Regions from separate parts of the Paucibacter sp. M5-1 genome, predicted to be linked through region 4. Evidence: predicted binding sites of a transcription regulator. Region 4 holds the regulator's gene; each other region holds the start of a gene.
The links. Region 4 encodes sigma-54, which starts transcription at its own class of promoters, with help from an activator protein. Its sites were predicted from a motif close to TGGCANGNAANCTGCTTT; they were not measured.
Positions count from the first base shown of each region.

Region 1 (7,622 bases), 2.0 Mb from region 4:
TATTGGTGCGCTCATGGGCCAGCAGGTACTTGGCATAGGTCCAGCCCTTGTTCTCCTCGCCGACCAGGTTCTCGGCGGGCACCTCGACATTGTCGAAAAACACCTCGTTCACCTCATGCTCGCCGTCCAGCATGATGATGGGCCGCACGGTGACCCCGGGCGACTTCATGTCGATCAGCAAAAAGCTGATGCCGGCCTGGGGTTTGACCGAGGTGTCGGTGCGCACCAGGCAGAAGATCCAGTCGCCGTACTGGCCCAGCGTGGTCCAGGTCTTCTGGCCGTTGACGAGGTACTTGTCACCCTGGCGCTCGGCCCTGCATTTGACCGAGGCCAGATCCGACCCCGAACCCGGTTCGCTATAACCCTGGCTCCACCAGACCTCGCCGCTCATGATGCCGGGCAGATGGCGTTGCTGCTGCTCGGGCGAGCCGAAAGCCATGATGACCGGCGCCACCATCACCGGGCCGAAGGGGACGACTCGTGGCGCTCCGGCCAGCGCGCATTCCTCCTCGAACAGATGGCGCTGCACGGCATTCCAGCCCGGCCCGCCGAACTGCTTTGGCCAGGCCCAGCCATGCCAACCCTTCTTGCCAAGAATCTTGGCCCAGCGCTGCATATCGTCCTTGGACAGTCGCAAGGCGTTGTGCACCTTGTGGCTGATGTCCTTGGGCAGGTTCTCGGCCACCCATTGCCGGATCTCGGCCCGGAAGGCCAGTTCCTCGGGGGTGAAGTTCAGGTCCATGCTGTCTCCTCGAATACTTGCTGCTTTTTAGCACGAGCGTTCGATTTACAGCTGTCTCGGCAGGGACAAAACCCCGCTGGGCGGTCCAAAACGAACAAAGCGCCTGCAAGAGGCGCTTTGTTTGGGGTGCTTGGCTCAGGCTCGTGAGGAGCGCCGTGACACACGCAGGGCCAGCAAGGCCGCCGCTGCCAATGCCAGCGACGCCGGCTCCGGAATGCCGGTCGACGGCTCCTGCTTGCCAGCGCCAGCAAAGGAGAACAGCTTGAAGTAATCCTTGTTACCGTCGCCGGCCACTCCGCCCAGATTCGAATTGAAGGCACTGATCAGCCACCAGCTGGAACTCTTGTTCTTGCTGGCGTCCGCATTGTTATTGAAGGTCGCGCTGGGACTGTTGGTGTTGGTCGATACGGCCAGATCAAAGACATTGGCCACCAATTCCCAGCCTTGGCCGTTGCCGTCAAGAATGTCGGCCTTGATGTCGGCCGTGGTCTTGCCCTGGATGTTCGGGGCATCGGCGCCGACATAGCGCAGGATGGTGATGTCGGCGTCGTTCGTGCGCCAGCCGATGTTCAATGCGTTCAGCGCGACCGCCGAATCGAACTTGATCAGCAGAGAGTCGGTATGGGTGTTGTTGTCCACCGAGTGCTGACCGCCACTGCTGGTTTCGTTGTAGTCGTTGACGATGCCGAACTCGACGCCGTCATACCTGCGCACCGAAGCCTTGTCGTAGCTTGAGCTGCTCGCGCCGCTGAATCCGGTAGTCGACCAGCCGGTCAGGGTTGCGTTGTTGACAACAACGCCCGAGGTGGCGCCGCAGCCATAGGCATTGCCGATATTGCTGACATTGCCGTTGGGGCCTGCAACCGTGCTCCCGCTGGCAGTCTGCGTGCAGGTGCTGGCTTTCCATGTCCAGGAGTCCGCTGCAAATGCCGGTGCGGCAAAGCCGGCGCCAAGCAAGGCGAGCAAGGCCAGGCATTTCAGAGGTTTTTTTGCCGTCATAGATGTCTCCGGAACGCAATCAGCTTGAAAAAGAATCATGGCTGACGTAGAGCAAAAAACAGGCCAAGCACACGATTCTGAGGTTTGACAGGCACTTAGCGTCGGTGCCTGGGTTTCCCATGGCAGGAATGTAAGCTTTTTTGACAGTCAAGTGCCCCCTCATTTGAGGGTTTGGAGCAGCGGCAGGGCTGCGGCGCGGATGTCGGCCGAGAGCGAGCCCTTGAGCGCCATCTGGAGCTCCTCACGGGCTTCTGCTTTTCGACCCAGCGCGGCAAGCACCACGCCCAAGTGGTAGCGGATCTCGGGGTTGTCCGGCTCGCGCAGACGGGCATCCCGCAGCAGCTGAAGCGCCCGCTCGTTCTGCCCGAGGCGGTGATAGGCCCAACCGGCCGTGTCAATGACCAGCGGATTGCGGGGCGCTTGCTGCAGCGCCGCTTCGGCGGTCTTGACCGCTGCCGCCGGCTGATCCAGGCGCAACTGCACATTGGCCAGGTTGTTCAAGACTTCTGCGTCTTCGGGCCTCAATTTCAAGGCCGCCTCATAAGACCGTTGCGCTGCAGCAAAGTCGCCGGTGCGCGCCTGGGCATCGCCCAGTGCCTTGCGCACGACCAGGTCCCCGGGCTTGCTTTTCAGCCATTGCTCGGCGAGCTGGATCGCGGGTTTGCCGCCATCCTGTGCCGCGAGCACACGGAACAGCCGCAGCAGATGGGTGCTATTGGGCTGGAGCTCCAGGGCGCGACGCAAGGATTCCTGTGCCGGGCCGGGCTGCTCGCGGGCCATATGAATGTCGGCCATCAGGTTGTGACCGATCGCCGCACGGGGCTGCAGTTGCAGGACCTGGCGGGCGCTCTTCTCGGCCTTGACGAGATCTCCCCGTAGCAATTCGGCGCTGGAGTTCATGGCCAGCGCCCGCGTCGACTGAGGCTCGGTAGACAGCACTTTCTCCAGCGTGTAGACGGCAGCATTGGGGTCGTTGGCCGTCATTTGCAGCTCGGCCACGCTCAAGAGCAGGCCGCTATCGAAGCCGGCCTTGCGCGCGGCCGTCGTCAGGGTGCTGCGCATGCCGGGAATATCGCCGCCCAGGAACTGAGCCTGGGCGTAGGCGTTCAGGGCCTTGACGTCGTCGGGCGTGCGACCCAGCAGGCGCTTGGCGGCCGCCAAGGCGGCTGCGGCATCACCGGCCCGCAGATGCCAGGCGACCAGCGCGTGCTGGGCCTTCAAGGCGCCGGGGCCATTGCCCTCGACCGACCGCTCCAGCCAGCGCAAGGCGTCTTCGGGCTGGCGCCTCAGTTCCGACAGGGTTGCCATTTCGAAGAGCACGTCGGCATTGCGCTCGTCGGCCTTCAGCAAGGTCTTGAGTTGTGCGTCAGCCTCGGTCAGCTTGCCCGAGGCCAGCTCCACCCGTGCCAGCCCCAATCTCGGCTCCAGAAGCTCCGCGTCCAAACTCAGGGCCTTCTGATAGGCGGTGCGTGCGCCGGCAAAGTCACCGGCGCGCTGCTTGGCGATGCCCGACAGCGTCCAGACGCTGGGGTTCTTCGGGTGGTGCTTGACCAATTGGTCGGCGATCTGGCCCGCCTTCTTGAATTGCCTGCTGCCCAGATGGCGACTGACCAGTGCCATGCCGGCTTGCAACTGGCGTGGATCCTTCTTCAATGCGGCTTCGAGCTCGGCAAGACCGCTGGCCGTTTGGCCGCTCTGCAGCAGTCCCAGGCCCAAGACGGTCCTGAACTCGGCCGAATCGTTGCCACGCAGGGCGTCCTGCATCATCGAGGTCGCCTTGGCATGGCGCCCTTGTGAAACCAGCACCGAGGCATACATGGCCAGGGCCTGACTGTCGGCAGGCTGGGCACGCAGATAGGGCTCCAGCACCTCGGCAGCACGCTCGGGCTTGTTCTCGTCGATGTAGATCTGTGCCAGCAGCTTGACCAGCGGGCTAGGCCCCATCGCCCGGTGTGCAGCCTCCAGATAGGGCAGGGCCTTCAGATACTCGTTGAGCGCGAAGTGCGCCAGCCCATTGAGCATCAGGATCTGCGGGCGGTAGCGGATGAATTCGATCGGCACCGGGTCGAGCAGCGATGTGACACGGTTGAGGGCGGCGTTGGATGCGGCGATATCGCCGCTGCTGCGTGCCAGCAGGGCCTTCAGGTAGAGGCCGCGCGGATCCTCGGGCGCCAGTTCCAGCAGCTTGCCCAGATCGATGGCCGCTTCCTTGCGACGGCCCTGGTCGATCTGCACGCCGACCCGTGCCAGGCGGGCATCGATGTGCGCGGCGTCGACCCGCAGTGCTTGGTCGTACGCTGCCATGGCAGCCGCGATATCTCCGCGAGCGTGGAAAACCGTGCCTTTCTGATAGTGTGCTTCGGCCGAATTGGGTCCCAGGCGCACGGCGCCCTCGGCCACTTTCAGGGCTTCATCGAGTTGCCGCGCCCGCACGCGCAGCGGCACCTCCAGTAACCAGACCTCGAGATTGTTCCGGTCGATGCCGCGCGCCTCTTCCAGCACCATGAAAGCGGCGCGGATATCACCCCGGTCGGCATGGGCCGAGGCGTACTGCAGGAGCATTCTCTGCCGCAGTGCCGGAGGCAGGCCGTCAGGCTTGAGTTCGGTTCGCTCCAGCACCTGGCCAGGCTTGCCTTGGGCCGCCAGCGATTGAGCCAGTGCCAGGGCGATTTCGCTGCGGTCCACACCCAGGCGCAAGGCCTCGCCGAAGGCGATCTCGGCGCCGGCCGCATCGCCGTTGGCCAGCAAAGCCCGCCCCAGCAGCACCTGCACCGGCAGCAGATTCTTGTCCTGCTGCAAGGCATTCTTCAGCTGGATGATGGCGCCGGCCATGTCCTTGCGCTGGTAGCGGCTCAGGGCATCTTCGTAGAAGGCGGCAGCTTTGCCAGCGTTGGCCAGGCAGGATTGGGAAACCAGACTCAGACCTGCAAGCAGCAGGCCGGCAAGTCGGCGCTGCGGCCATCGCTGACTGGAGCGGGACCGGGTCTGACTGGCACAAGGCATGGGGGCAATCGTTGGCTGACGCATCGTGGTAATCATACGTTCCGCCAATGCCTCGCCCGCCTGATCCCACCCGCAGGCGAGGGGGCCCTCAGTAACGCAACTCCAGCGTCATGACATCATTCTCCCTGCGCATCTGAAAGCGCGTCAGAAAGCTGTTGCCCAGCAGCACATGGCTCATCTGGCCGGGCAGGATGATGGCGTCGACATTGCGCACCTCGACCTCGCCGACGCGCACCGAGGCGAGTTGCAGCAGATGGGCCGGCACCGTGCCGTTGGCGGTCTGTGTCATCACGCGGCGGCCTTCGCGGAACTTCAGGCCCAAGCGTTCGGCCTCGCTCTGGGCGATCGCAACATTGGTGGCGCCGGTATCGACCAGGAACTGCGTGGTCTGGCCGTTGATGCTGCCCTGGGCGACGAAATGCCCACCGGGCCCCGAGGCCAGCACGATCTGCCGGCCCGCGCCCGTGGCGGCCTTGCCGTCACCGATGCGGCCGGGGGAGGCGCCCAGCACCAGGGTCTGGCGCCGGCCGCCGAACTCGACGGTGGCGCGACCGTCCTCCAGCGCCAGCAGCTTGACGCCGCGCACGCTCTGGCCCAGCGCCACGGTGCGCGCCTCGCCGTCGATCAGCAGCAGGGCCGATTGGGCGCCCAGGCTGCCGTTGAAGCTGACGCTCTGGCCCCAGGCCGCGCCGACCATCAGCACCAGGGCGAACAGGGCGGCGGCGCGGGGCGGCGGCACGCGTTCAGTCCCGGAAGTTGTTGTAGGACAGCGGCGTGTCGGCCATGTCCTTCTTCAGCATCGCGATCGCGACCTGCAGATCGTCGCGGTTCTTGCCGGTGATGCGCACGGTGTCGCCCTGGATCGAGGCCTGCACCTTCAGCGCACTCTTCTTGACGGCGGCGACGATCTTCTTGGCCAGCTCGGACTCGATGCCGTCCTTGATCTTGTAGACCTGCTTGACCTTGTCGCCGCCGAGCTTCTCGATCTTCTCGGCCTTGTCGAGGAAGCTGATGACCACATCCTGCTTGGTCAGCTTGGCGTAGAGCACGGCCTCGATCTGTTCGAGCTGGAACTCGCTGTCGCCAAAGGCCTGGATTTCCTTGTCCTTGTCCTTCAGTTCGATGCGGGCGCCGGTGCCCTTGAAATCGAAGCGTGTCGCGATCTCCTTGGCGCTGTTGTCGACGCCATTCTTGATCTTGACCATATCGGGTTCGAGGACGGTATCAAAGCTGGGCATGTTTATTTGTCTGCTGTTGGGGTGAGGGGCCGGGTTCGGCCTCTCGATCGGTGAAAATTCTGCCATGCAGGAACAAGCTGTAAATCCCCCTAACGGGCCGACCGCACCGGCATGGCTGCTGGAGCGTGACGTCAATCTGAAGCCTTACAACAGCTTCGGCCTGCCGGCTGTGGCCCGCCAGCTGGTGCGCATCCGCTCGGAAGCCGATGTGCGCCGCGTGGTGGACCACCCCAGCCTGGGCCGCTCGCCCAAGTTCGTGCTGGGCGGCGGCAGCAATATGGTGCTGACGCGCGATATCGAGGCCGTGGTGCTGAAGATCGAGATTCCTGGTTTGCGCCTGCTGGAAGAACGGGATGATGCCTGGATTATCGAGGCTGGCGCCGGCGTGCCCTGGCATGAGCTGGTGCGCTGGTCTATCGAGCAGGGTTATCCGGGGCTGGAGAACCTGGCCCTGATCCCCGGCACGGTCGGCGCCGCGCCGGTCCAGAACATCGGCGCCTATGGCATCGAGCTGAAGGATCGCTTCGACAGCCTCGATGCGGTGGACCTGGTGACCGGCCGTGCCGTGCACCTGCCGGCCTCGGTCTGCCGCTTCGGCTACCGCGACAGCGTGTTCAAGCAAACCGGCTTTGGTGGCCTGGCCGGCAAAAGCGTCATCACCAAGGTCAGACTGCGCTGCCCCAAACCCTGGCATCCGCATATCGACTATCTGGATCTGCAGCGCAAGGTGGCCGAGACCGGCATCAGCGCGCCCAGCGCCCGCCAGATCTTCGACTGGGTTTGCGAGATTCGCAGCGCCAAGCTGCCCGACCCGGCCCGCATCGGCAATGCCGGCAGCTTCTTCAAGAACCCGGTGGTCAGCGAAGAGCAGTGCCGTGACATCATCGGCCGCGACCCCGGCATCGTCCACTACCCGATGCCCGATGGCACGGTCAAGCTGGCGGCGGGCTGGCTGATCGACGCCTGTGGCTGGAAGGGCAAGTCGGTCGGCGATGCGGCGGTCTACGAGCGCCAGGCCCTGGTGCTGGTCAATCGCGGCCAGGCGCGCGGGGCCGAGGTCGTGACGCTGGCGCGCGCGATCCAGGAGAGCGTCTACGGCCGCTTCGGCATCCGGCTGGAGCCGGAGCCCATCCTGCTTTGATTCAGCCCAGGCCGCGCCGGGCACACAGCTCGGCGCTGCGCTGCATGGCGCTCAGCAGGGCCTGAACCGCCCTCTGCAAGGCCGATGCATCGGCACTGCCCGACTTGGCCAGCAGCTCCAGCTCGCGCGCGGCCGCAGTCACGCTGATCAGGCCCAGGCTGGCGCTGGCGCCCTTCAAGGCATGGGCCTCCGCGCGCAGCAGGGCGACGTCCGCGCCGGCCGCCTGCAGGCGCTGCAGGCTGGCCGGCACCCCGCGCACAAAGGTCTGGTAGAGCGGCGCGATCTTGGTTGGCGGCAGGCTGCGGCGCAGCTCCAGCAGCACGCTGTCATCGAAGCCGGTGTCCGGTAGCGCCGGCGCTGTCGGCAGCGCGCGCGCCTCCTCGTCGAGCAGGGCGGCCAGCGCGGCGATGCCGACCGGCTTGGCCAGGAAGCCATCCATGCCGGCCTGCAGCGCGCGCTCGCGCGACTCCTCGAAGGCATCGGCCGACAGCGCGATGAT
Region 1 covers NZ_JAPZLM020000001.1:1,072,508-1,080,129, reverse strand. The annotation lists gene O5M90_RS04995 (acyl-CoA dehydrogenase family protein) at 1-742, opposite strand, end outside; gene xdp1 (exosortase-dependent surface protein XDP1) at 878-1,780, opposite strand; gene prsT (XrtA/PEP-CTERM system TPR-repeat protein PrsT) at 1,901-4,744, opposite strand; gene O5M90_RS04980 (retropepsin-like aspartic protease family protein) at 4,833-5,483, opposite strand; gene O5M90_RS04975 (YajQ family cyclic di-GMP-binding protein) at 5,488-5,982, opposite strand; gene murB (UDP-N-acetylmuramate dehydrogenase) at 6,047-7,123, shown strand; gene O5M90_RS04965 (ATP-binding protein) at 7,125-7,622, opposite strand, start outside.
Region 1: a site for sigma-54 is predicted at 1,790-1,807, ahead of xdp1 (exosortase-dependent surface protein XDP1). Genes of this name have one in related genera too.

Region 2 (7,622 bases), 1.0 Mb from region 4:
GAGAATCCTGATCGTTGAGGACCAGGCCGACATCCGCCGCCTGATCCGCTGGGCGCTGGAAGACAGCGGCCACCGCCTGCACGAGGCTGCCAACGGGGCGCTGGCGCTGCAGATCGTGCAGGCGATGCGCCCCGACCTGATGCTGATCGATGTGGTGATGCCCGGCGAGATCAGCGGCCTCGATCTTTGCCAGCAGATCAGGCAAGACCCGACCCTGGCCGAGATCCGGCTGGTGGTGCTGAGCGCCAGCGCCGCGCCCCACGAGCGCGAGCAGGCCCTGGCCGCCGGCGCCGACGCTTTTCTGGCCAAGCCCTTCAGCCCGGCCCAGCTCTGCGAGCTGATCGACGAGTTGCTGCACGGCTGAGCGGGGCACAGCCCCAAGCAAAGAAGCCGCCCGAGGGCGGCTTCTTGCACGGACGGGAAGCCCGTCCTGCGCCTTACTTGTGGTACGCCGTCTCGCCGTGCGAGGTGATGTCCAGGCCTTCGCGTTCGGCTTCTTCCGGCACGCGCAGACCGATCACCAGGTCGACGATCTTGAAGGCGATCACCGAGACCACACCCGACCAGACGATGGTCAGCAGCACGCCCTTGAACTGGATCCAGACCTGGCTGGCGATCGAGTAGGCGTCCGGTGCCACCATGGCCACCGTGACCCAGTCGCCGACGGCGCTGGGGCCGCCCAGGTTGGGCGAGTTGAACACGCCGGTCAACAGCGCGCCGACGATACCGCCGACGCCGTGCACGCCGAACACATCGAGCGAGTCATCGGCACCCAGCATCTTCTTCAGGCCCGACACGCCCCACAGGCAGGCAAAGCCGGCGATGAAGCCGATCACGATGCCGCCGCCGATGCCGACATTGCCGGCCGCCGGGGTGATGGCCACCAGGCCGGCCACCGCGCCGGACGCAGCGCCCAGCATCGAGGCCTTGCCCTTCAGCAGCGCCTCACCGATGCACCAGGCCAGCACGGCGGCAGCGGTGGCGGCCAGCGTGTTGATGAAGCCCAGCGCGGCGAAGCCATTGGCTTCCAGTGCGGAACCGGCGTTGAAGCCGAACCAGCCCACCCACAGCAGCGAGGCGCCGACCATGGTCAGAGTCAGGCTGTGCGGGGTGAACGATTCCTTGCCATAGCCGACGCGCTTGCCGACCATATAGGCACCGACCAGGCCGGCCACGGCCGCGTTGATGTGCACCACGGTGCCACCGGCGAAGTCCAGCGCGCCCCATTGCCAGATCAGGCCGGCCTTGCCGGTCATCTCGGCAGCCACCTCGGCCGAGGCATAGGCATCCGGGCCCATCCAGAACCAGACCATATGCGCCATCGGCAGATAGCTGAAGGTGAACCAGATCGCCATGAACAGCAGCACGGCGCCGAACTTGATGCGCTCGGCGAAGGCGCCGACGATCAGGCAGGCGGTGATGCCGGCAAAGGTGGCCTGGAAGGCGGCGAACACGATCTCGGGGATGTAGACGCCCTTGCTGAAGGTGGCCGCGTTGGCAAAGGTGCCGGCCGCGTTGTCCCAGATGCCCTTCATGAAGAGGCGATCAAAGCCGCCGATGAAGGCATTGCCCTCGGTGAAGGCCAGGCTGTAGCCGTAGATGACCCACAGCACGACGATCATCGAGAAGGTGACCATCACCTGCATCAGCACCGACAGCATGTTCTTGCTGCGCACCAGGCCGCCGTAGAACAGCGCCAGGCCCGGCACCGTCATCATGATGACGAGCAGGGTGCAGACCATCATCCAGGCGGTGTCGCCCTTGTTGGGCACGGGGGCGGGAGCAGCGGCGGCTGCGGAGGCGGCCTCGGCCGCCGGGGCAGCCACGGCGGCCACCGCTTCGGAAGCCGCTGCGACGACCGCCGAGGCGGCCTCGGCGAGGGCGGGCGCGGAAGCAGCCGCGTCTTGGGCCCAGGCTGCAGGGGCGAACACCGCCGCAGCCAGTGCCAGGCTGGCAAGTAGTTTCTTCATGAAGAATCTCCGGGGATTTGTCTGTTTAGTCTTGTGATCGGTGAAGCTCAGAGCGCGTCGGCCCCGGTCTCGCCGGTGCGGATGCGCACCACCTGGTCCAGCGGCGAGACGAAGATCTTGCCGTCGCCGATCTTGCCGGTGCGGGCCGAGGCCTCGATGGCCTCGATAACCTGCTCGACCACCGCATCGTCGACCGCCGCCTCGACCTTGACCTTGGGCAGGAAGTCGACGACGTACTCGGCGCCGCGATACAGCTCGGTGTGGCCCTTCTGGCGGCCAAAGCCCTTGACCTCGGTGACGGTCAGCCCCTGCACGCCGATGGCGCTCAGCGCCTCGCGCACTTCGTCAAGCTTGAAGGGCTTGATGATGGCGGTGATCAGTTTCATTGCGTTCTCCTCACACGGTTTCAGAAGTTGTACTTGACGCTGACCACGACCGCGTTCTTGCCCAGGAACTTGTCCTTGACGGTGTAGAAGCCCTTGTCAGCGTCGGTGCCGACCAGCGCGATGCTGGGCACCAGGCCGCTGAAGTCCTTGGACAGCGCCAGCGAATAGTCGGTGTAGGAGCCCACACCGCGCGAGGGGCCGTCAATGCGCTGGTAGCCGATATGGGGCGCCAGCATCCAGCCGTCCATCACTTCGAAGCTGGCCGACAGATCGGCATACCAGCTGTTCTTGCTGTCGGCGTTGCCGAAGGTGTCGGTGACCGCGTGCGAGTACTTGGCCGTGAACGGGCCATAGCTCAGCGCGCCATAGATCTCGGTGGTGTTGGCGCTGGTCGGCAGCTTGTTGCTCGGGTAGATATAGGTCAACACGCCGATGTCGAGATTGACACCCTTGCTGATCTCGGTCTTGTAGCCGCCGTAGAGGTCGACCTCGACCTTGGCGTCGCCGCCAACGTCCTTGATCCACTTGATCGTCGAAGCCCAGGCGCCCACATAGAAGCCACTCGGATGCGCATAGTCCAGCCCGCCTTGCAGCGCCGGCTTCAGCCGGGTCTGCGAGATGCCGCGGTAGCGGTAGTCGCTGGTCAGGCTCGCGTTGAAGGCGACCGATGCGTCCTGGGCCTGGGCCGGCAGCGCACCGAGGGTCATGGCGGCGGCAAGCGTGGCAAGAATCAACTTCATGCGGGACTCCTAGCTGTTTGGATGGGGAGGAAGCAGGTTCGATCCGGGGATTGCAGCTTCCGTGCCAGGCTCGGCGCCCCAGGCGAGACCGGGAAAGAGGCCCGGATCGCGCAGCGATGCACCAAAAGAGGATGGCCACGCTCGATGCCCGCACTTGGTGCAGGCACTTCATTGGTGCGCCAACGACGGCCCGCCGGGCGCGGCAAACGTGCAGAATCCGACACAGGATCGGTACGCACCGGTCCCGGGGAGGAGGCTATGTCTCTGGCCGTCGTACACAGCCGGGCGCTGGACGGGCTGGCCGCCGCGCCGGTCAGCGTCGAGGTGCATCTGGCCAATGGGCTGCCGATGTTCACGCTGGTGGGCCTGGCCGAGACCGAGGTCAAGGAGTCGCGCGAGCGGGTGCGCGCGGCCCTGCTGAACAGCGGCCTGAGCTTCCCCCACAACCGCCGCATCACGGTCAACCTGGCCCCGGCCGACCTGCCCAAGGAGGGCGGCCGCTTCGATCTGCCGATTGCACTGGGCATCCTGGCGGCCAGCGAGCAGATCGACCCCGAGCGGCTGCAAGACATGGAATGCGCGGGCGAGCTGTCGCTGGCCGGCGAGCTGCGGCCGGTGCGCGGCGCGCTGGCGATGAGCCTGGCGCTGCGCCAGTCGGGCCTGGCCCGCGATCTGGTGCTGCCCGAGGCGAATGCCGCCGAGGCGGCCCTGGTCGGCGGCGTGGCGGTGTTCGGCGCCGCCCATCTGCTGGACCTGGTGGCCGCGCTGAGCCCGGGCGGCGATGGGCCGGCGCTGCAGCGCGCCCGCCCCGCCACCGTCTCGCTGGCCCCGGATGCCGCCCCAGATCTGCGCGATATCAAGGGCCAGGCCGGCCCGAAGCGGGCGCTGGAGATCGCCGCCGCCGGCGCGCTGAACCTCTTGCTGATCGGCCCGCCGGGCACCGGCAAATCGATGCTGGCCCAGCGCCTGCTGAGGCTCTTGCCACCGCTGGACGAGGAGCAGGCACTGGAGTCGGCGGCGGTGCTGAGCCTGGCCGGCCAGTTCGAGCCGGCGCTGTGGGGGCGGCGGGTGCTGCGGGCGCCGCACCACAGCGCCTCCAGCGTGGCCCTCGTCGGCGGCGGCTCACCACCCCGGCCCGGCGAGATCACCTTGGCCCAGCACGGCGTGCTCTTTCTTGATGAGCTGCCCGAGTACCCCCGTGCCGCGCTGGAGGCCTTGCGCGAGCCGATGGAGAACGGCCGCATCCTGATCGCCCGTGCCGCCCGGCATGCCGAGTTCCCGGCCCGCTTTCAGCTCGTCGCGGCCATGAACCCCTGCCCTTGCGGCCAGCTGGGCAATCCGCTGGGCGAATGCCGCTGCTCGCCGGACCAGGTCTCGCGCTACCAGCGCCGGCTCAGCGGCCCTTTTCTGGACCGGCTGGATCTGCTGGTCGAGGTGCCGGTGCTGCCGCCCCAGGTGCTGGCGGCCGCGCCGGACGGCGAGCCCTCGGCCGTGGTCGCCGCCCGGGTGGCGGCCGCCCGCGAACTGGCCCTGGCCCGCCAGGGCTGCTGCAATGCGCTGCTGAGCCCCGCCCAATTGGAGCAGCATGCCCAGGCCGAGCCGGCCGCTGCCGCGCTGTTGCAGAAAACCGCCACCCGGCTGGGCTGGTCGGGGCGCGGCTACCACCGGGTGCTGCGTGTCGCGCGCACGATTGCCGATCTGGCCGCCAGCCCCTTGATTGCACCGGCGCATATGGCCGAGGCCGTGCAGCTGCGGCGCGGTCTGCAGACCAAGGGTTAACACCAGGCATCAGCAAATCTAGCCACGGTCCATAAAGATTTCTCGGTCGACCTCGGTGCCGGATTGGTAGACATTCGCGCCACTACCCCATTCCATACAAGGAAGCCCGAGATGAAACGCCTGTTGCTCAACGCCACCGCCGCCGTCCTGCTCTCCAGCACCGCCCAGGCCGCCACCTGGAATATGTCGGCCGAACAGCCCGACGCCAACTACCTGACCGTCAATGTGCGCCAGTTCGCCGAGGACGTGAAGGCCGCCACCGCCGGCCAGCTGGAGTTCAAGGTGCAGAGCAATAGCGTGCTGCTGAAGCGCCCCGAGGTGAAGCGCGGCGTGCAGCAAGGCATCGTGCCGATCGGCGAGGTGCTGATGTCGGCGCTGGGCAACGAGGATGCGATGTTCGAGATCGACAGCGTGCCCTTCCTGGCCAGCTCCTTCGACGCCTCCGAGAAGCTCTGGAAGGCCGCCCGCGAGCAGATCGCCGCCCGCCTGGACAAGCAGGGCCTGGTGCTGGTCTATGGCTCGCCGTGGCCGCCGCAAGGCATCTACACCAAGAAACCGGTGGCCGCGATCGGCGACTTCAAGGGCGCGCGCTTTCGCGCCTACAGCGCCTCGACCAGCCGCATGGTCACGCTGATGGGCGCGGTGCCGACGACGATCCAGACCGCCGAGGTGCCGCAGGCCTTCTCGACCGGCGTGATCGACATGATGATCACCTCGCCGGCCACCGGCGTGGACACCCAGGCCTGGGACTATGTGAAGCACTACTACGATGCCCAGGCCTTCATCCCGCAGGCCATCGTCATTGCCAACAAGCGCTCGCTGATGGCCCTGCCCGAGGCGCAGCGCCAGGCCGTGATGGCCGCCGGTGCCAAGGCCGAGGCGCGCGGCTGGGCCCAGGCCCGCGAGCTGACCGCCAAGCTGACCCAGACCCTGGCCGCCAAGGGCATCACGGTGCAGCCGGTGCCGGCAGCGATCGCCGCCGAGCTGAACAAGGTCGGCGCGACGATGGCCGAGGAATGGATCAAGAAGGCCGGCCCGGACGGCGCCAAGGTCCTCGACGCCTTCAACAAGAAGTAAACGAACGCCATGGCCGTCCTCGACCGTCTCTCCAAGGCCTCCGGGGCGGCCTCGGCCGTCGCGCTGGCCGCCATCGGCCTGGTGATCGCGGCGCAGATCGTCGCGCGCCTGCTGGGCCATCAGATACCGGCCGCCGATGACTTCGCCGCCTGGGCCATGGCGGCCTCGGCCTTTCTGGCCCTGCCCTATGCGATGCGCCATGGCGACCACATCCGCGTGACGCTGGTGCTGCAGTTCCTGCCCAAGCGCTGGGAGCGCGGCTACGAGCTGCTGGCCTCGGCGCTGGGCGTGGCGCTGGCGGTCTGGGCCGCCTGGCACACGCTGCAGTTCGTCTACGGCTCCTGGCAGTACGAGGAGGTCGCGCAGGGCATGTTGCGGGTGCCGCTGTGGATTCCGCAGCTGGCCATGGCCATCGGCATGCTGCTGCTGGCCCTGATGCTGATCGACCGCCTCTGGCGTGGCCTGCGCGGCCGGCCGCTGAGCGATGCGCCGGACGGCGAGACCGCCCGCACCGAATAGAAAAGGACACCTCATGAGCGATCTTGCACAAGCGGGCGTCCTGATGGCCCTGCTCTTCCTCTTGCTGGGCCTGGGCGTCTGGGTGGCCCTGGCCCTGATCGGCTGCGGCCTGCTGGGCCTGCTGCTGTTCACCGACGCGCCGGCCGGCGTGATCTTCGCGACCACCGCCTGGGGCTCGACCGCCAGCTGGTCGCTGACCGCACTGCCGCTGTTCATCTGGATGGGCGAGATCCTCTACCGCACCCGTCTGGCCGAGGACATGTTCTCGGGCCTGGGGCCCTGGGTCAACGGCCTGCCGGGCCGGCTGGTTCACGTCAACGTGCTGGGCTGCGGCATCTTCGCGGCGGTCAGCGGCAGCTCGGCCGCGACGGCCGCGACCATCGGCAAGATCTCGCTGCCCGAGTTGAAGGCGCGCGGCTATGACGAGAGCATCAGCATCGGCTCGCTGGCCGGCGCCGGCACGCTGGGCCTCTTGATCCCGCCGTCCATCGTGATGATCGTCTATGGCGTCGCGGCCCAGGTCTCCATCGTCAAGCTGTTCACCGCCGGCATCCTGCCGGGCCTGATGATGATGCTGCTGTTCTCGGGCTATATCGCGATCTGGGCGCTGCGCAATCCGGCCAAGGTGCCGCGCGACGCCGAGCAGGTCGGCTGGGCCGAGCGCTTCAAGCGCCTGCGCCTGCTGGCCCCGGTGGTGCTCTTGATCGTCGGCGTGATCGGCTCCATCTACGCCGGCATCGCCACCGCCACCGAGGCCGCCACCATCGGCGTGATCGGCTCGCTGATCATTGCCGGCCTGGGCGGCTCGCTGAGCCGAGCCTCCTTCGTCGCCAGCCTGATGGGCGCGGCGCGCACCTCCTGCATGATCACCTTCATCCTGCTGGGCGCAGCCTATCTGACTAGCGCGATGAGTTTCACCGGGCTGCCGGCCAATGTCGCGCAGTGGATCGCTTCGATGAATCTGTCGGCCTATGGTCTGCTGGCGGTGCTGACGGTGTTCTTCGTGCTGCTGGGCTGCTTCCTCGACGGCATCTCCATCGTCGTGCTGACCACGGCCGTGCTGCTGCCCGCGGTGCAGGCTGCTGGCATCGACCCGCTGTGGTTCGGCATCTACCTGATCCTGGTGGTCGAGATGGCCCAGATCACGCCGC
Region 2 covers NZ_JAPZLM020000001.1:4,067,692-4,075,313, reverse strand. The annotation lists gene O5M90_RS19250 (response regulator) at 1-364, shown strand, start outside; gene amt (ammonium transporter) at 438-1,970, opposite strand; gene O5M90_RS19240 (P-II family nitrogen regulator) at 2,018-2,356, opposite strand; gene O5M90_RS19235 (TorF family putative porin) at 2,377-3,096, opposite strand; gene O5M90_RS19230 (YifB family Mg chelatase-like AAA ATPase) at 3,355-4,875, shown strand; gene O5M90_RS19225 (TRAP transporter substrate-binding protein) at 4,987-5,952, shown strand; gene O5M90_RS19220 (TRAP transporter small permease) at 5,962-6,471, shown strand; gene O5M90_RS19215 (TRAP transporter large permease) at 6,485-7,622, shown strand, end outside.
Region 2: a site for sigma-54 is predicted at 3,146-3,163, ahead of O5M90_RS19235 (TorF family putative porin). Genes of this name have one in related genera too.

Region 3 (7,622 bases), 2.7 Mb from region 4:
TGCTGGCACAACCGGCAACCAGGCCAGCGGCCGCCACCAGCAAAGCCAGACCGAGTCCGCGCGAAGTGGAAGCAATGCGAGTATTCAAGGCAAGTCCTCTCAAAAATCAGTTGGTCTTGTGTGGACCCGTACAGCATCCAAGGGCATGACATGTTCGGACTGAATACCGATGCCTGCGAGGCCCCAGCGCAATGGATCATGCCACAGCAGTAAGGCAAACAAACCTGGGAATACGGACCAAGCCGCCATGGCAGATGCCCACTAGTTGACACCCTTGGCACCTGCCTCACCGAGCACCCGGTTCACAGGCCGCGATTGCACCTCAGCCCCAGCGACAAGGCTATCCCCCGAGTAGGGGCGTGCACCGCCAAACTGCCCGCCACAGGGCCAAAACGGGCCACGCGCCGCAAGCGACTCGGCTTATTTGCTGCGCCCTCGCAACACCGGACGGATAAAGCTCAGCAGCAATTGCTGCAGCGGATTTGCGTTGCCCAGGGGGCGCCAGGCATAGCTCAGCTTCTGGCGATACCCATCAAACTGCAGCGACCACGGCGCCGCACGCAGAGCGCCGCGCCCCAGCAAGACCTTCAGCACCGAAGTTCCCATCATGCCGGCGCACAGATCGCAGGCCATCATGGTGGACGGCCCGCGCTTCTCGACGAAATTCACCGCCTCGGGCACCACCAGATAGGAGCGCTGCAACATGGCTGGCGACAGTCCGGCGATGAATCGCGCGTATTGCTCCTGCTTGGTATGCCCTTCGAGCCGAAAGTAATTCTCGAAACTCAGCCCCCCTGGCTTGAAATACAGCAAGGAAACACCCATGCCCAACGGTGCCGCCGTCAACGCCGGGATCTTGCGCTCGTGACACAACTGGAACAGGCTGCGCCGTGCCTCGATGGCAAAAACATCGATGCCATCCACATAGACGTCAACATCGGCCAGGAATTCGCCAATATTCTCGGCAGTGACGCCGGCTGGATACACCCGCACATCGGCCTCGGGATTGATGTCCTTGACCATTTCGGCGAGCACTTGCGCCTTGGGACGCCCCAAAGTCGACATCGTGGCGCCAACTTGGCGGTTGAAATTGTGGACCTCGAAATCATCGAAGTCGGCAATATTGAACTTGCTCAGCCCCAAACGCGCCAAGGTCAGCAGATGAGCCCCGCCAACCCCACCCAGCCCGGCTATAGCCACCCGCGCCTGACGCAGCCGCGCCTGCTCCGCAACGGAGACCCAGCCGATATTTCGCGAAAAGGCGCGCTCATAATCAAATGTCAATGTCGGCTCCAAGTGCACCTCTTTTCTTCCGGCCTTCAGTGGCGCGGCAGCCTCATCATCGGCAGTTCGCCAGCACCTGTAAATCCAAACACGACTGCGGCAGACCCAAGCCCGCCTTGAGCAGCTTTTCTGGGGGGTCTTTGTATACCATGAGCAACCTATTCTGAAACACCGCATCATGCCGACTCGAGAGCAAGTTCTGCAGATTCTGGACCTCGCCCGTTGGGCACCCAGCGGCGACAACACCCAGCCCTGGCGCTTCGAGATCATCTCGCCCGAGCATATTGTTGTGCACGGCTTCGATACGCACGAGCACTGCGTCTATGACCTCGACGGGCATCCAAGCCAGATTTCGCTGGGCGCCCTGCTTGAAACCGCTGCAATCGCCGCGAGCGCCCACGGCCTGGGCCTGGAGACTAGCCGGCGGACCAGGCTGCCGGAGTCGACGCCGACTTTCGATCTGCACTTGCACGTCGACCCAAGCGTGAGGCGAGACGCCCTGATCGAGCAGATCGAACGCCGCAGCGTGCAGCGCCGACCACTGAGCACCCGCGCGCTGAGCAAGGCTGAGAAACAGCAGTTGCAGGACTGCCTGCCGGCCGGCTATCAGATTCATTGGCTGGAGGGCTTTGCCGCCCGGCTACAGACCGCCCTGCTGATGTTCCGCTCGGCCCGGCTGCGCCTGACCACGCCCGAAGCCTACCGGGTGCATTGCGACATCATCGACTGGGATTGCCAGTTCAGCGCCACCAAGGTCCCCGACCAGGCCTTGGGCGTCGATGCGGCCACGACCCGCTTGATGCGTTTCGTGATGAAGAGCTGGGATCGGGTGCAATTTTTTAACCGATTCCTCGCCGGCACCTGGGCGCCTCGGCTGCAGATGGACTTCGCCCCCAGCCTGGCCTGCGCGGCCCACTTTGTGCTGTACGCGCCCGAGCAACCCAAGACCGTCGATGACTACGTCGAAGCCGGGCGGGCCATGCAGCGCTTCTGGTTGAAAGCCACGGAGCTGCAACTGCAACTGCAGCCGGAGGTGACACCACTCGTCTTCGCAAGATATGCCCGAGAGCAGCGCCCCTTCTCCAGCACCAGTGGAGCGATGGCGGCAGCGATCGATGTCAAGTCTCGCCTTGAACGGCTGATCGGCGCCGATTTAGCCCAAGCAGCGGTCTATATGGGCCGGGTCGGCGCTGGCCCGACTCCCAGCTCGCGCTCGCTTCGCAGACCCCTGGAGGAGTTGATCATCAACACCCAGGCGGGAGCCCCATCATGATCGTGGTGATCACCACCTTGCTGGCGACGCTCTTTATTCAGCTGGGCTACTTTCTATGGAAGCTTTCCGCCGAGCACCAACCCAAGATCGGACATGCCTCCTGGCGCAGTGTTGCCGCATCGCTGCTGACGGACTGGCGTTGGCTGCTGGGCCTGGCCAGCACGATCATCGGCTGGGTGCTTTTTGTCCAGGCAACCGCCTTGGGCGAAATATCACTGGTTCAACCACTGATGTCGGCCGGCGATGTGCTGCTGGTCTTGATGGCAGTTGTGTTCCTGAAGGAGCGAATGAACCGGGCGGAGTGGCTGGGTCTGGCACTGACGGTGGCGGGCGCATTGGCACTGTCCTGGCAGGCCGAGGCCAAGCCCTTGATCGCACCCGACGTCACCAGCCTGTTGATCGCTGCAGCCCTACTGACCATCGGTGGCGGCATCATTCTTTATCTAGGCCGGCGGTCCAGCCAGCGAGAGCTTCCCTTGGCCATTGTCGTCGGCTTGGCTTTTGGCATGGGCGCGGCGCTGACCGAAGCGCTGACCGCCCAGAATCAGACTGGAGACAGCTCGCTTTCACTGCAGACGTTGACCAACCCTTTGCTACTCGGCGTCGTGGTTTTCAACATCGCAGGCTTGATACTGCTTCAAGCAGCGTTCCAACGGGGGCGCGCTTCCCTGATCGTGCCGGTGCAACTTGCGCTCGCCAATCTGGTGACCGTTGCGATCGGGGCAACAGTTTTCGCCGAACATATCAGCCCGTCCCGAGCCGCAGGCATCGCGCTGATATTGATGGGGGCTGCGATGCTGCATCAGCACCAAGGGACACCGGGTCGGCAAGCATTGTCGGAATAATTTACACAGACAATCCTCTCAGGCCAATCAACTCCCACACCCGCCCCCTAAGTGATTGATCTAGCTAATAAAAACATCAGTGGCACGATCTCTGCTTAAAGAATGCACGGGTGGGCTGCCCCTTCGAGCAGCTTTTCGATAAGGAGATGGATATGACGATTCTGCGCAAAGTTGCACTGGCAGCCGCACTGACCCTGGCCGGTCATGTTGCCCACGCTGGTGTTGTGATTGATGACTTCTCTGTCAATCAAGGTACCCTTGCTACCGGCGTCCTGCTGGACAATGTGACCGATGCCAACGGCGTCTACAGCCGTGTTTCCGGCCCGGCCGCCAGCATCATCGGCGGTCAGCGAGACATTTTTGTCATCAAGAATGGCTCTGTCGCTTCTGACAACACCGGCGCCGGCATCCAAGCCTCGGCCAACGGTGGCGTGCTGAGCTACAGCACCGCTGCAGGCACTCACGGCCAAGCCTACGTTCGCTGGGATGGCAGCGTGCTGGGTGACATCGGCGCAACCGCGTCGACCAAGGCTGGCTTCGAAGGCCAACTGAACCACACGGGTTTGGGTGGACTGAATCTGGCAGCGACCGCCAATGCCTTCAAGATTGACGTGCTTGAGTCGGATCTGGGCTTTGACTTCACCATCGAGGTCTACACCAGCGCCACTCAGTGGACGAAGCTGATCTTGCAATCGACTGCTGTCAATGGCGGCGTGCCGGATCAGGGCGCGATCTCGTTTGCCGATTTCGTCGGCCCCAATGCCGTGCTGCCGAGCGGCGCGATCCGCATCTCTGCCGGTGGTGGCGCTGATCTGAGCAATGTCGGTGCCCTGCAGACCGTCATCAACTTCAGCGGCAGCACGACCAAGATCGACTTGGAGCTCGACCTGATCAAGACCGTTCCGGAACCGGCATCGCTGGCACTGGTCGGTGCTGCTCTGTTCGGTCTGGGCTGCGCCCGCCGCCGTCGTAGCGTGCAAAGCTGATCGGTTCTCACCGATAAGCACAAAGGGCGCCTCGGCGCCCTTTTTTGTTGTCATTCATTTCAGGATGGGCTCGCCCCGCCGTCTCGGGCAGGTCCAGCAATCAGTTCGCTGTGACGGCCACCTCTCTATAGCTTGACTCCATCAAGTCAACCACCGACTCGGCCTCGTACTGCGTCGACTTGCGTCTACCCGCAGCGCCTAGCGCGGCTCTGAGGCCGGCATCGGCGGACAACTGCACCAGGCGATCGGCAAGTTCCTGGTCGTTCTCCGGCTCGACCAGAAAACCGTTGACACCTTCATCGACCAACTCGGTCGCGGAGACCACGCTGCGAGCAACCACAATCGGCTTGGCAAACCACATGGCCTCCATCGCCACAAGGCCTTGAGTCTCGACCCAAGACGGCAGCACAAACACATCACAAGCCGCGTAATAGCGGGCCAGCAGGTCATGGTTCAGAAAGCCCAGGAACTTGACGCGCTCTTGAATCCCTAAGGCAACACATTGCCGCTGAAGCGCATCAAGATCGGCACCCGCCCCGGCGATCAGCAACTGAGCATCCGTCACCCGCTTCAGCATGAGCGCGAAACTGCGCAGCAAGAAGGGGATGTTCTTTTCCGGATTCAAGCGCCCGGCAAACATCACCACGAAACCGGCCTCCCTGACCATCGGCTCGACCGACTGCGGATCCGCAAAGTCGACCGGGTTGCTGATGAAATGCACCGGTGTGTGTATGCCTTTGGCCGGCAGTTGCTCAGCCAGGTTCTTGGACACCGAGATCAGCAGATCGACGCGGTTGCAGATCGAGACGATCTTTCGAACAATGAGGCGTCGGAATGGCCGCATCGGCAGCGGCTGGGTCAGATGATCCTCGGTCATGTGATAGGTGTAGACCTGCTTCAGCCCCAGCCGCTTGCAGACCTTCAGCGCTCGCAGCAGCATCACCCCCAGATAGTGATGGTGGACCACATCGGGTCGTATCTTGCGCAGCAGGCGCTCGATCTCGGCACCCGAAGGCAGAGCCTGATAGAAACCGAACAACTTGAGCGTCGGCACGCGATAGACCTGTACGCCGCGCCAGACTTCCTGCTCCGGCTCACCGGGCCGACGTGAGGTGATGATGCTGATGCGGTGGCCGCGCCGACTGAGATGACCCGCGACGGCCTGTAAATGCGTCCCGACCCCGGTTGCTCCGGGCAGGAAATCGTCCGAGAGCATGCAAATCGACAAGGGCTGTACCTGACTCATGGCGGACCTTGCGTGGTGGGAGTGAGAGAAATATTGATTGACGAAGGGCATCAGCGCCTGCTTGCTAGCGCTTGGCGAGCAAGCGAGCCGCATAGTGCGCAGGGATGGCGTAGCTGATTCCCGTGGGCTGGGTCAAGGCTGTCTCCTTGCTGCCTTTGATGAACACCATGTTGACGATGCCCAGCACCTCTCCCGTATCCAGATTGAAGACCGGGCCGCCGCTATTGCCGGGGTAGGCCGTAGCATCCAACTGGAGAATATCGAAAGCACCGTCGCGCAACTGACGTATCGCCCGGGCATTGAGCGTCTGAGCACTGGGCGGTGGCAAGGCAATGCTCGTGATCGCTGCGATGATGCCCCGATGGGTCACCGGGGAAAAGCCCAGGGCACCACCGACCGGGAAACCCATCAAAGCGATCGCCTGCCCTTCTTGAGCACTGGCACTCTGACTCAGTTGCAGGGCAGGAACTTCGGGGCCATCAAAACGCAGCAGCGCCAGATCATGCGCGTTGTCAAGGCTGAGCACGGCGGCTGGGCGCATGCCCCATCGCCCATCGCCTTGCGGTACCTGGATGACCAGCTTGCGCTGCCGCTCTTCGTCCGAGGTCGGTGGCAGTACATGGGCATTGGTGATCGCATGTCGACCATCATCGACAACAAAACCAGTGCCGCGGAATGCAAACCGGGGACTGTCGGTCTCTGCATAGGTGCCGACCAGTAGCAAAGACGGCTTTGCACGCTTGATCAAGGCCGGCAGATCGGCGCTCGCCGGCGCCGCCCACCAAGGCAGGCCCGCGACACCTGCCGACCGAAGAAGCAGCAGCCGGCGCTTCATTGCATCAAATCATCCGAGGTCTGTCCGACCTCGAGTGCGGCCACACATTGACGCCAGATGCGATCAGGCTCATCAAGCCTGAAACCGATGAATACACCAGCCTCGGTCTCGCGCCGACGCACCGCCGAGACAGTGACCGTCGAATGTTCGGATTTACCCAGTTCTATCGTTGCCTGGCCAGACTGCCCGAGTTCCAGATCCAGTTTGCACTCCGCCTGGAAGCCCGACAGCGAGACTTCGATGACATGCAGCACAAAAGGCCTTTTGCCCTCCGGCGTATCAAAGGTCACCACGCCGGGGCAACGGATCGAGTAGCGTTGATGCTGACGCAAGGGATGTCCGGCCACAGCATCGCCGCGCAGCATCGGCAGCACCGAGCGGTACTCCACCAAACCGTAGATGGACCAAAGCAGTGCTTTCTTCCGATCATCCAGTTCCTCAAACACCTTGCTCTTCTTGTTGAAGAAGTGGTCCAGCAGGGCCGGCGTCATGACCGGATCATTGGTCGTGAAATAGCGTCGCCGCGGCAGCTGGATATTTTCGAGCTTGAGTTGAAAGAAATACTTGTGCAGATTCTTGCGAGCGGCCCGGCCCCGATAGCCGGCGCGAAAAACATCCGACGCATGCTTCAGATCAAGCGTGGCGCCAACGGCCGGCGCGCCATTGGCGAAGTCGTAGTTGTCGACCACGGTCTCCTGCAAGCGCTGGAAATACAACAAGGCCTCATAGAGCTCAATCCGCTCGGGATTGACCGCGATCACCAGATGTCGGGTATCGAAGAACTCGGTGCAATATTCATGCATGAACTTCATCAGCGGGAACAGGATGGCTCCCCCCGTTTTACGGAAGTCCGGATGCACCGCCAATGCGGAAATCTCGGCGATCTGACCGCCTTGAGCCCGCACATGCTCCAGATCAAACACCGACTGCAGCGGGAAACCAAACACACCTTCTCTGATCATCGAGATGGTGCCCACCACGCGCCCGTCGTACTTGGCGCACAGCGTGGTGGTAGTCGGTAGAGCGTGGTACGGCGTGATGCGCATGCCCGACGGCTCGGGTTTCATGAAGCCGCTGGCCACATAGGCATCATGAAGAATCTTGAAACAGTCCTCGAGTTCTTCGCGGGTTTCGGCAATCTTCAGCTGCAGGC
Region 3 covers NZ_JAPZLM020000001.1:341,911-349,532, reverse strand. The annotation lists gene O5M90_RS01645 (XrtA/PEP-CTERM system exopolysaccharide export protein) at 1-43, opposite strand, end outside; gene O5M90_RS01640 (ThiF family adenylyltransferase) at 421-1,296, opposite strand; gene O5M90_RS01635 (nitroreductase family protein) at 1,463-2,557, shown strand; gene O5M90_RS01630 (EamA family transporter) at 2,554-3,402, shown strand; gene O5M90_RS01625 (PEP-CTERM sorting domain-containing protein) at 3,555-4,388, shown strand; gene O5M90_RS01620 (glycosyltransferase) at 4,489-5,685, opposite strand; gene O5M90_RS01615 (S1C family serine protease) at 5,699-6,469, opposite strand; gene O5M90_RS01610 (GNAT family N-acetyltransferase) at 6,466-7,622, opposite strand, start outside.
Region 3: a site for sigma-54 is predicted at 3,483-3,500, ahead of O5M90_RS01625 (PEP-CTERM sorting domain-containing protein). Genes of this name have one in related genera too.

Region 4 (7,622 bases):
GTCGCCGGCGCCCCAGATCACGATGCCTATGCTGGGCGTGCTGTGGTGCAGGTGTTCGTCGAGCTGGTAGGGCTGGCCCAGCACACGCAGCAGCTTCTCGGCGGCCGCCTCGGCATGCAGGGCGGCGACGCCGGCGTCCGCACCGAGGTCTTGCAGCAGCACGACGAACTCGTCGCCGCCCCAGCGCGCCACCGAATCCTGCGCGCGCAGCGCGGCCTGCAGGCGCTGGGCCATGCTTTTGAGCAGGCGGTCGCCCATGCCGTGACCCAGGGTGTCGTTGAGCGATTTGAAGTTGTCGATGTCGATGAACAGCACCGCGCCATGCCGGCCGCTGCGCTGGCTGGCGGCCAGGCTTTGCGCCAGCCGGTCCAGCAGCAGGCGGCGATTCGGCAGGGTGGTCAGCGGGTCGTAGAAGGCCAGCCGTTCGATCGCAGCCTCGGCGCGCTTGCGCTCGGAGATGTCGCGGGCCAGGCCGATGAACAGGGTCTGGCCACGACGCTCGATGCGCGAGACGGCCAGGCTCATCGGGAACACCTCGCCGCTCTTGCGGCGGCCATCGACATCGCGGCCCTGGCCGATCACGCGCGCCGGACCGCCGGCCAGATAGCGCCTCAGATAGTCGTCGTGTCGCCCGCTGTCTGGCGCGGGCATCAGCAGGCTGATATTGCGGCCTATGGCCTCCACCGCCGGGTAGCCGAAGATGCGCTCCGCCGCCGGGTTGAAGGAGGCGATCTGCCCGGCGCTGTCTATCGTGATCACCGCGTCCACCATATGGTCGAGGATGGCCTGGGTGTGCTGGGCCTGCTCCTGCAGCTTGAAGGCGGCCTGCTGAGCCGTCGCGAAGATCAGGCGCTGGCGGCGCTGCCACAGCAGCAGGGCCGCCGCCATGCCCAGCGACAGCAGGCCGCCGATCAGCAGCACCGCATGGAGCTGGCGCCGCCAGGGCGCCTCGATGCCTTGCAGCGCCCGCCCGACGGCCACCAGCAGGCCGGCATCGGTGCGCAAGCCGGCCGGGCTGACATGGCGGGCGGCGGCCAAGCGCTCGTCCTGGCTGATCTGGGCGCGCATGCGGTGCAGGCTGGCGCTTTGGCCGCTGGCCAGATGGCGGGCCAGGATGGAGTCCGGCATGGCCAGCAGATTGCGGCCTATCCAGCGCTCATCGGGCGGCGTCATGCTGAACAGCAAGCCGCCGGTGTGTGCCAGTGCACTCCAGGTGTCGGGCGAGGGCTGGGCGGTCTCCAGCACCAGGCGGAAGTAGTCCGGGTCCAGGCTGGCGGTGACCACGCCCTCGAAACGGCCTTGGGCATCGAACAAGGCCCGCGCCAGCGTCAGCGTGTGCACGCCCATGACGCTGCGAAACGGCGGCGAGACATAGAGCAGCCCGGGATCGGGCCGCTGTTGCGGCATGCTGAAGTAGTCGCGCGAGCGCACATCCAGGCCCAGCAGCTGCGGCACCGAGCTGGCTCGCACCCGACCCTGGGCATCGACCAGCATCAGCACGCGCACGCCGGGCATGGCGCGTGCCAGGGTCTGCAGCAGCGCGGCGCTGTCCTGCGGCAGCCGCTCGGCGCGCCAGCCCCGGCGCTGCACGGCCACGGTGTCCAGCGCCGCCTTGATCGCCAGCATCTGCTGCGAGACGATGCCGTCCAGCGTCTGCACCAGCACTTGCAGCTTCTCGCTTTCGTGCCGCTGCAGCGCGCTGCGCTCGGTCTGCAGCCACCAGGCCGCGCCAGCCCAGGCCAGACTGGCGGCGGCGAGCAGGGCCAGCCATTGGCGGGCGATGTGGATTGGCGGGCGGAGAGGGGCGAGATCGGTCGAGAGCATGGGCGCGGGTTGGCACAGTAGCCAGGAACCGCGTCAATGCTCTTGATTCAAGTCAATAGACGGCCTTCCCGTCAGCGCAGGCGTTGAACACGCGGCGCCTGATTGCGTCCTTCGATCTCCATATAGAAAGCGCCCATGAAGCCGCGGCGTATCGTCACTTTCGGGTTCTCTATGCTGTGGACGCCGCTGCTGTCGTCGCTGATCTGCCAGAGCTGGCCATTGGCCAGGCGCAAGGTTTGTTGTGGCCGCCAACCCTCGAAGCGGCCTGGGATGTGGCTCTGGATAGTGTCGATCTGGCCCGGCGGGCGTTGCAGGCCGAACTGCTCTGTTGACGCAGCGGGCGCCGGTTTGACCGTGGCAGTCGGGGTGATGTCCGTCAGCGGCAAGGCGTCGTAGCAGGCCAGCCGGGCCTGAGTTTCGTTCAGGCTGCGGCATTGACGAACCGCCGCATCATCGATCGCCAATGCTGAGTTGCACAGCAGGATCAAGAGCGCGCTTGTAGTCTGAGCTTTCATGGACATCCTTATTGCGGAGCTTTCACATCGCCTTGCGCAGATTCGCCGGCGCGATCTTCAGAGCTTCGCGGTACTTGGCGACGGTGCGGCGGGCGACCTGGATGCCTTGCTCTTCGAGCATGTTCGACAGCGCGCTGTCGGACAGCGGCTTGGCCGCGTCCTCGGCCGCGACGAACTGCTTGATCAGCGCGCGCACCGCCGTGCTGGAGGCATTGCCGCCGGCCTCGGTGTTCAGGCCCGAACCGAAGAAGTACTTCAGCTCGAAGGTGCCGAAGCGGGTTGCCATGTACTTGGCATTCGTCACGCGCGAGATGGTCGACTCGTGCAGGCCCAGCTCATCGGCTATTTCTCGTAGCACCAGCGGCTTCATCGCCAGCTCGCCATGGGTGAAGAAGCCTTTTTGCCGCTCGACGATGGCCTGCGAGACCCGCAGGATGGTGTCGAAGCGCTGCTGGATGTTCTTGATGAACCAGCGCGCTTCCTGCAGCTGGGCGCCCAGCGGCGAGTTGCTGACGCCGCCGCGGGTGGCGCGCAGTGCCTGGGCATAGAGCTCGTTGATGCGCAGCTTGGGCGCGACCTCGGGGTTCAGCATCACGCGGAACTCGCGGCCGACCTTGTGCACGATCACATCCGGGATCACCGCCTGGGCCTGGCCGCGCGCGAACTGGCGGCCCGGCTTGGGCTCGAGACTGGTGATCAGGGCCTGGGCCTCGCGCAGCAAGGCCTCGTCGGCGCCGGTCAGCGCCATCAGCTTCTTCAGATCGCGCTTGGCCAGCAGCTCCAGATGCTGCTTGCACACCAGGATGGCCACCACCTGGGCCTCGCTGCGCGGCCGTGCGCGCAGCTGCAGGATCAGGCATTCGGGCAGGTCGCGGGCGCCGACGCCCAGCGGTTCCAGGCTTTGCAGCCATTTGAGGGCGCAGCGCAGCCGGTCCAGCAACTCGTCACGCGCCTCTGGATCCGCCTCGCCGGCCAGCGATTCGACCAGCTCTTCGAGGCTGTCCTCCAGATAGCCGTCCTCGTTGAGCGACTCGATCAACACATAGAGCGCGGCGCGATCCTCGGGGCTCAGCATCATGCCGGCCAGCTGTTGGTTCAGGTGCTCCTGCAGGCTCAGGCCCGGCGAGTCCTGCTCGGGTCGCTCGCCGTCTTCGTCGCCGCTGCCGGAGCCGCTATTGCTCGGCAGCTCGCGGATGCCGTCGAAGTCATCTCGCTCGGTGCCGTTTTCCCAGTCCTCGCGCTCGGTGGCGCCGAAGTCCTCGGCCTGGATCTCGGGCGTGGTCTCGGGCTCGCCGGCGCCGCTGTCGGCGCCGATCTCGTCCTGGGCCTTGCGGATCTCCGGCAGCTCGGCGGCGGCCGGCGCGTCGGGAAATTCCTCCTCCGTTTCGAGCAGCGGGTTCTGGGCCAGCATCTGCTCGACTTCCTGGTTCAGCTCCAGTGTCGACAGCTGCAGCAGACGGATCGATTGCTGCAGCTGGGGCGTGAGCGCCAGATGCTGGCTGAGGCGGACCTGTAAGCTCTGTTTCATGGGCCTACATACGGAAATGTTCGCCCAGATAGACCTTGCGCACGTCGGCGTTGTCAACAATCTCGTGCGGCGTGCCCTCGGCCAGCACCGTGCCCTCGCTGATGATGTAGGCGCGGTCGCAGATGCCCAGGGTCTCGCGCACATTGTGGTCGGTGATCAGCACACCGATGCCGCGGCTCTTCAGAAAGCGGATGATGCGCTGGATCTCCAGCACCGCGATCGGGTCGACGCCGGCGAAGGGTTCGTCCAGCAGGATGAAGCGCGGCTGGGTGGCCAGCGCGCGGGCGATCTCGACACGGCGACGCTCGCCGCCCGAGAGCGCCGGCGCCGGGCTGTCGCGCAGCTTCTCGATGCTCAGCTCGTCCAGCAGCTTTTCCAGCGCCTCGTTGATGCGGGCGCTCGACCAGGCGCGGCCGTTTTCGTCCTGCTGCAACTCCAGCACCGCGCGGATGTTCTCCTCGACCGTCAGCTTGCGGAAGATCGAGGCTTCCTGCGGCAGATAGGACAGGCCCAGGCGCGAGCGCTGGTGGATGGGCAGGCGCTGCACGGCCCGGCCGTCGATGCGGATCTCGCCGGCATCGGCGCGCACCAGGCCGACGATCATGTAGAAGCTGGTGGTCTTGCCGGCGCCGTTGGGGCCAAGCAGGCCGACCACCTCGCCGCTGTGCACATCGAGATGGACGTTCTTGACCACCTTGCGCACGCCATAGCTTTTCTGCAGGCCCTCGGCCTCCAGGCGGCTGAGGGCGGCGCTGGGTTCCGGGGTGGCGGCCGTCATGAAGGCTTGCGCGGCTGTTGCAAGCCTGGGCTGGTCTGCAGCGGCAGGGCCGGCTCGGGAGCGGCCGGCTCGGAGGCCGCCGCCGCGCGCGGCATCAGCACCATGCGGCCGCGGCCGGCCGGGTGGGGCGAGGTCTGGCCGCCCTCGATGCTGAAGACCTCGGAACGGTTGTCGTAATGGATCACCGCACCGACCACCTCGTCGGCCACGGTGGCGCCGCGCATGCGCCGCACCACCGCATTGCCGACGAAGCGCACGGTGTCGGAGCGGCTGTCGTACTCGACCTGGTCGGCCGAGCCCTCGACCGCCTCGCCCGGCACATCGCGGGCCTGGCGGAAGGTCACCGGCTTGCCGGCCTCGCCGCTGGCATAGGCCTGCTGGTAGCCGTCGCTGGTCTCGCGCACATCCATGCGGGCCGCGCGCATCACCATGCTGCCCTTGCTGAGCACGACATTGCCGCTGAATTCGGTGCGCTGCTTGACGAAGTCGACCCCGCCGCGGTCGTAGTCGATATTGATCGGCTTGTTGCGGTCGGCCTTCTCGGCCTGTGCGGAGCCCGCCCAGCCGCCGGCGGCCAGCGCCAGGGCAAGCAGCATCAATCGGAGGGGGGCGGGTCTGTTGTTCATGGCGGCACAGTTCTTGCAGACCATTCTAGCCCCGGATTGGGGCCCGGGCGGGGTCAGGCCTTGCCGCTGCGCAGACGCTGGATCAGGAAGTCCACCGTGGCCAGCGCGCGCTGGCCCGATTCGATCTCGCTGACACGCTGGCCGGCCGAGGCCAGCGACGGCGAGGTCCAGAAGCGGCCGCCGACGCCCAGGGCCGGCACGCCGTCGATGCGATAGGCCTCGCTGAGCTTCTCGGCCTGGGTGCATTTGGTCTGCACGCCGAAGGAGTTGTAGGCCTGGGTGAACTTGTCCGCCTCGATGCCCAGCGGCGTCAGGAACTCGGTCATGGCCTTGACGCTGTCCAGGGCCTTGCCCTCGCGGTGCATCGCGGCAAAGACGCGGGCGCGCACATCTTTTTCCTTGCCCAGCGCTTCAAGTGCATAGAACAGGCGCTGGTGCAGCTTCACATTGGCACGGAAAGCCACATGCACATGGCGGAAGCTGACGTCGGCGGGCAACTGCTTGACCCAGTCGGCCACCACCGGCTCGAAGGCATTGCAGTGCGGGCAGCCGTACCAGAAGAATTCCACCACCTCGATCTTGCCCGGCGTGCCCGCCAGCGGCTGCGCCAGGCGCTGGTAATGCTTGCCCTCTTGCGGGCCGCCCTGGGCCAGGCTCAGGCCCGGCACAGCCAGGGCCAGACCGGACAAGCCCAGCTGGGCCGAAAAATCACGACGCTTCATCCTGAAATCCTTTGCGAGGCAGCATTAACAGACAACGCCTGCATCCTAAGCGAGTTGACCGCTCAGCGCTGGACGCGCACCAGATTCGCCTCGATGCCGGCGGCCTCGACCTTGCGCTGCAGGCCCTCGGCCTCGTCGCGGCCGTCCATCGGCCCGATGCGCACGCGGAACACCACGCGGCCCGATTGCTCGCGCTCGTAGACCTTGGCGCTGAAGCCCTGCATCGCCAGCTTGGCGCGCTGCTGTTCGGCATCGTCGGAGCGGGTGTAGGCCCCGGCCTGGACGAAGTAAAGATAGCTATCGGCTGCGGCGGCACTGGCCGCCTTGGCGGGCGCAGTGGCGGGTGTAGCGGCCGGCGCGGTCGCGATGGGCTTGGCGCTGGCGGCCGGTGCGGCGGCGGGGACCGGGGCTGGGGTGACGGGCGCGGGCGCTGGCGTCGTGACGGCCGGCGCCGGCACGGGGGCGGGGCTCAGCACGCCGCTGGCCGCCTTGGCGCCGGGGCGGGGGCTCAGCGCGGCATTGGGGTCCCAGTTGCGGTTGCGCTCGGCTTCCTGCGCGTCATGGTCTGCTGTGCGTTGCGGCACCTTGTTGATGAAGGGAATCGGCACCTTGGTGATGTAGAGCGCGACACCGAGCGCGATGCCCAGCCCCAGCAAAAGCCCGACGATCAATCCCAGTACAAATCCACCCCGCTGCTGACGCTGCGCTTGAGCTCGGCTCATGAATTCTCCAGAGTTTCACGTGACATCACTTCCGGCGCGCTGACGCCCAGCACGGCCAGCGCATTGCGCAGCACCTGGCGGGTGGCGGCCAGCAGTGCGGCGCGGGAGCGGGTCAGCTCGGGCGCCTGGTCCAGCACGCGCTCGGCCGCATAGTAGCTGTGGAAGGCGCCGGCCAGATCGCGCAGATAGAAGGCCACATCATGCGGCGCCAGGCCCTCGGCCGCGCCGCTGAGCATGCGCGGATAGTCGGCCAGCTTGAGCATCAGCGCGGCCTCGGTCGGGGCTGTCAGCAGGCTCAGATCGGCGCCGCCGAACTGGCTCTCGTCGCCGCCGGCGGCCACCCAGTTGCGGATGATGGAGCAGATGCGGGCGTGGGCGTACTGCACATAGAACACCGGGTTCTCGTCGTTCTGCTTCAGCGCCAGATCGATGTCGAAGGTGAACTCGGTGTCGGCCTTGCGGCTGGTCAGGAAGAAGCGCACCGCGTCGCGGCTGGTCCAGTCGATCAGGTCGCGCATGGTCACATAGGAGCCCGCGCGCTTGGAGAGCTTGACCTCCTCGCCGCCGCGCATCACCAGCACCATCTTGTGCAGCACATAGTCGGGGAAGCCCTGCGGAATGCCGACATCGGCCGCCTGCAGGCCGCCGCGCACCCGGGCGATCGTGCCGTGATGATCGGTGCCCTGCACATTGATGCACTTGGTGTAGCCGCGCTGGAATTTGTCGATGTGGTAGGCCACATCGGGCAGGAAGTAGGTGTACGTGCCGTCGGACTTGCGCATCACGCGGTCCTTGTCGTCACCGTAGTCGGTCGTGCGCAGCCACAGCGCGCCGCCTTCCTCGAAGGTCTTGCCGGAGGCCAGCAGCTTGACCACGGTGGCTTCGACCGCGCCGGTCTGATAGAGAC
Region 4 covers NZ_JAPZLM020000001.1:3,064,811-3,072,432, reverse strand. The annotation lists gene O5M90_RS14370 (bifunctional diguanylate cyclase/phosphodiesterase) at 1-1,824, opposite strand, end outside; gene O5M90_RS14365 (hypothetical protein) at 1,896-2,339, opposite strand; gene O5M90_RS14360 (RNA polymerase factor sigma-54) at 2,362-3,867, opposite strand; gene lptB (LPS export ABC transporter ATP-binding protein) at 3,872-4,645, opposite strand; gene lptA (lipopolysaccharide transport periplasmic protein LptA) at 4,642-5,271, opposite strand; gene O5M90_RS14345 (thiol:disulfide interchange protein DsbA/DsbL) at 5,325-5,993, opposite strand; gene O5M90_RS14340 (SPOR domain-containing protein) at 6,056-6,715, opposite strand; gene argS (arginine--tRNA ligase) at 6,712-7,622, opposite strand, start outside.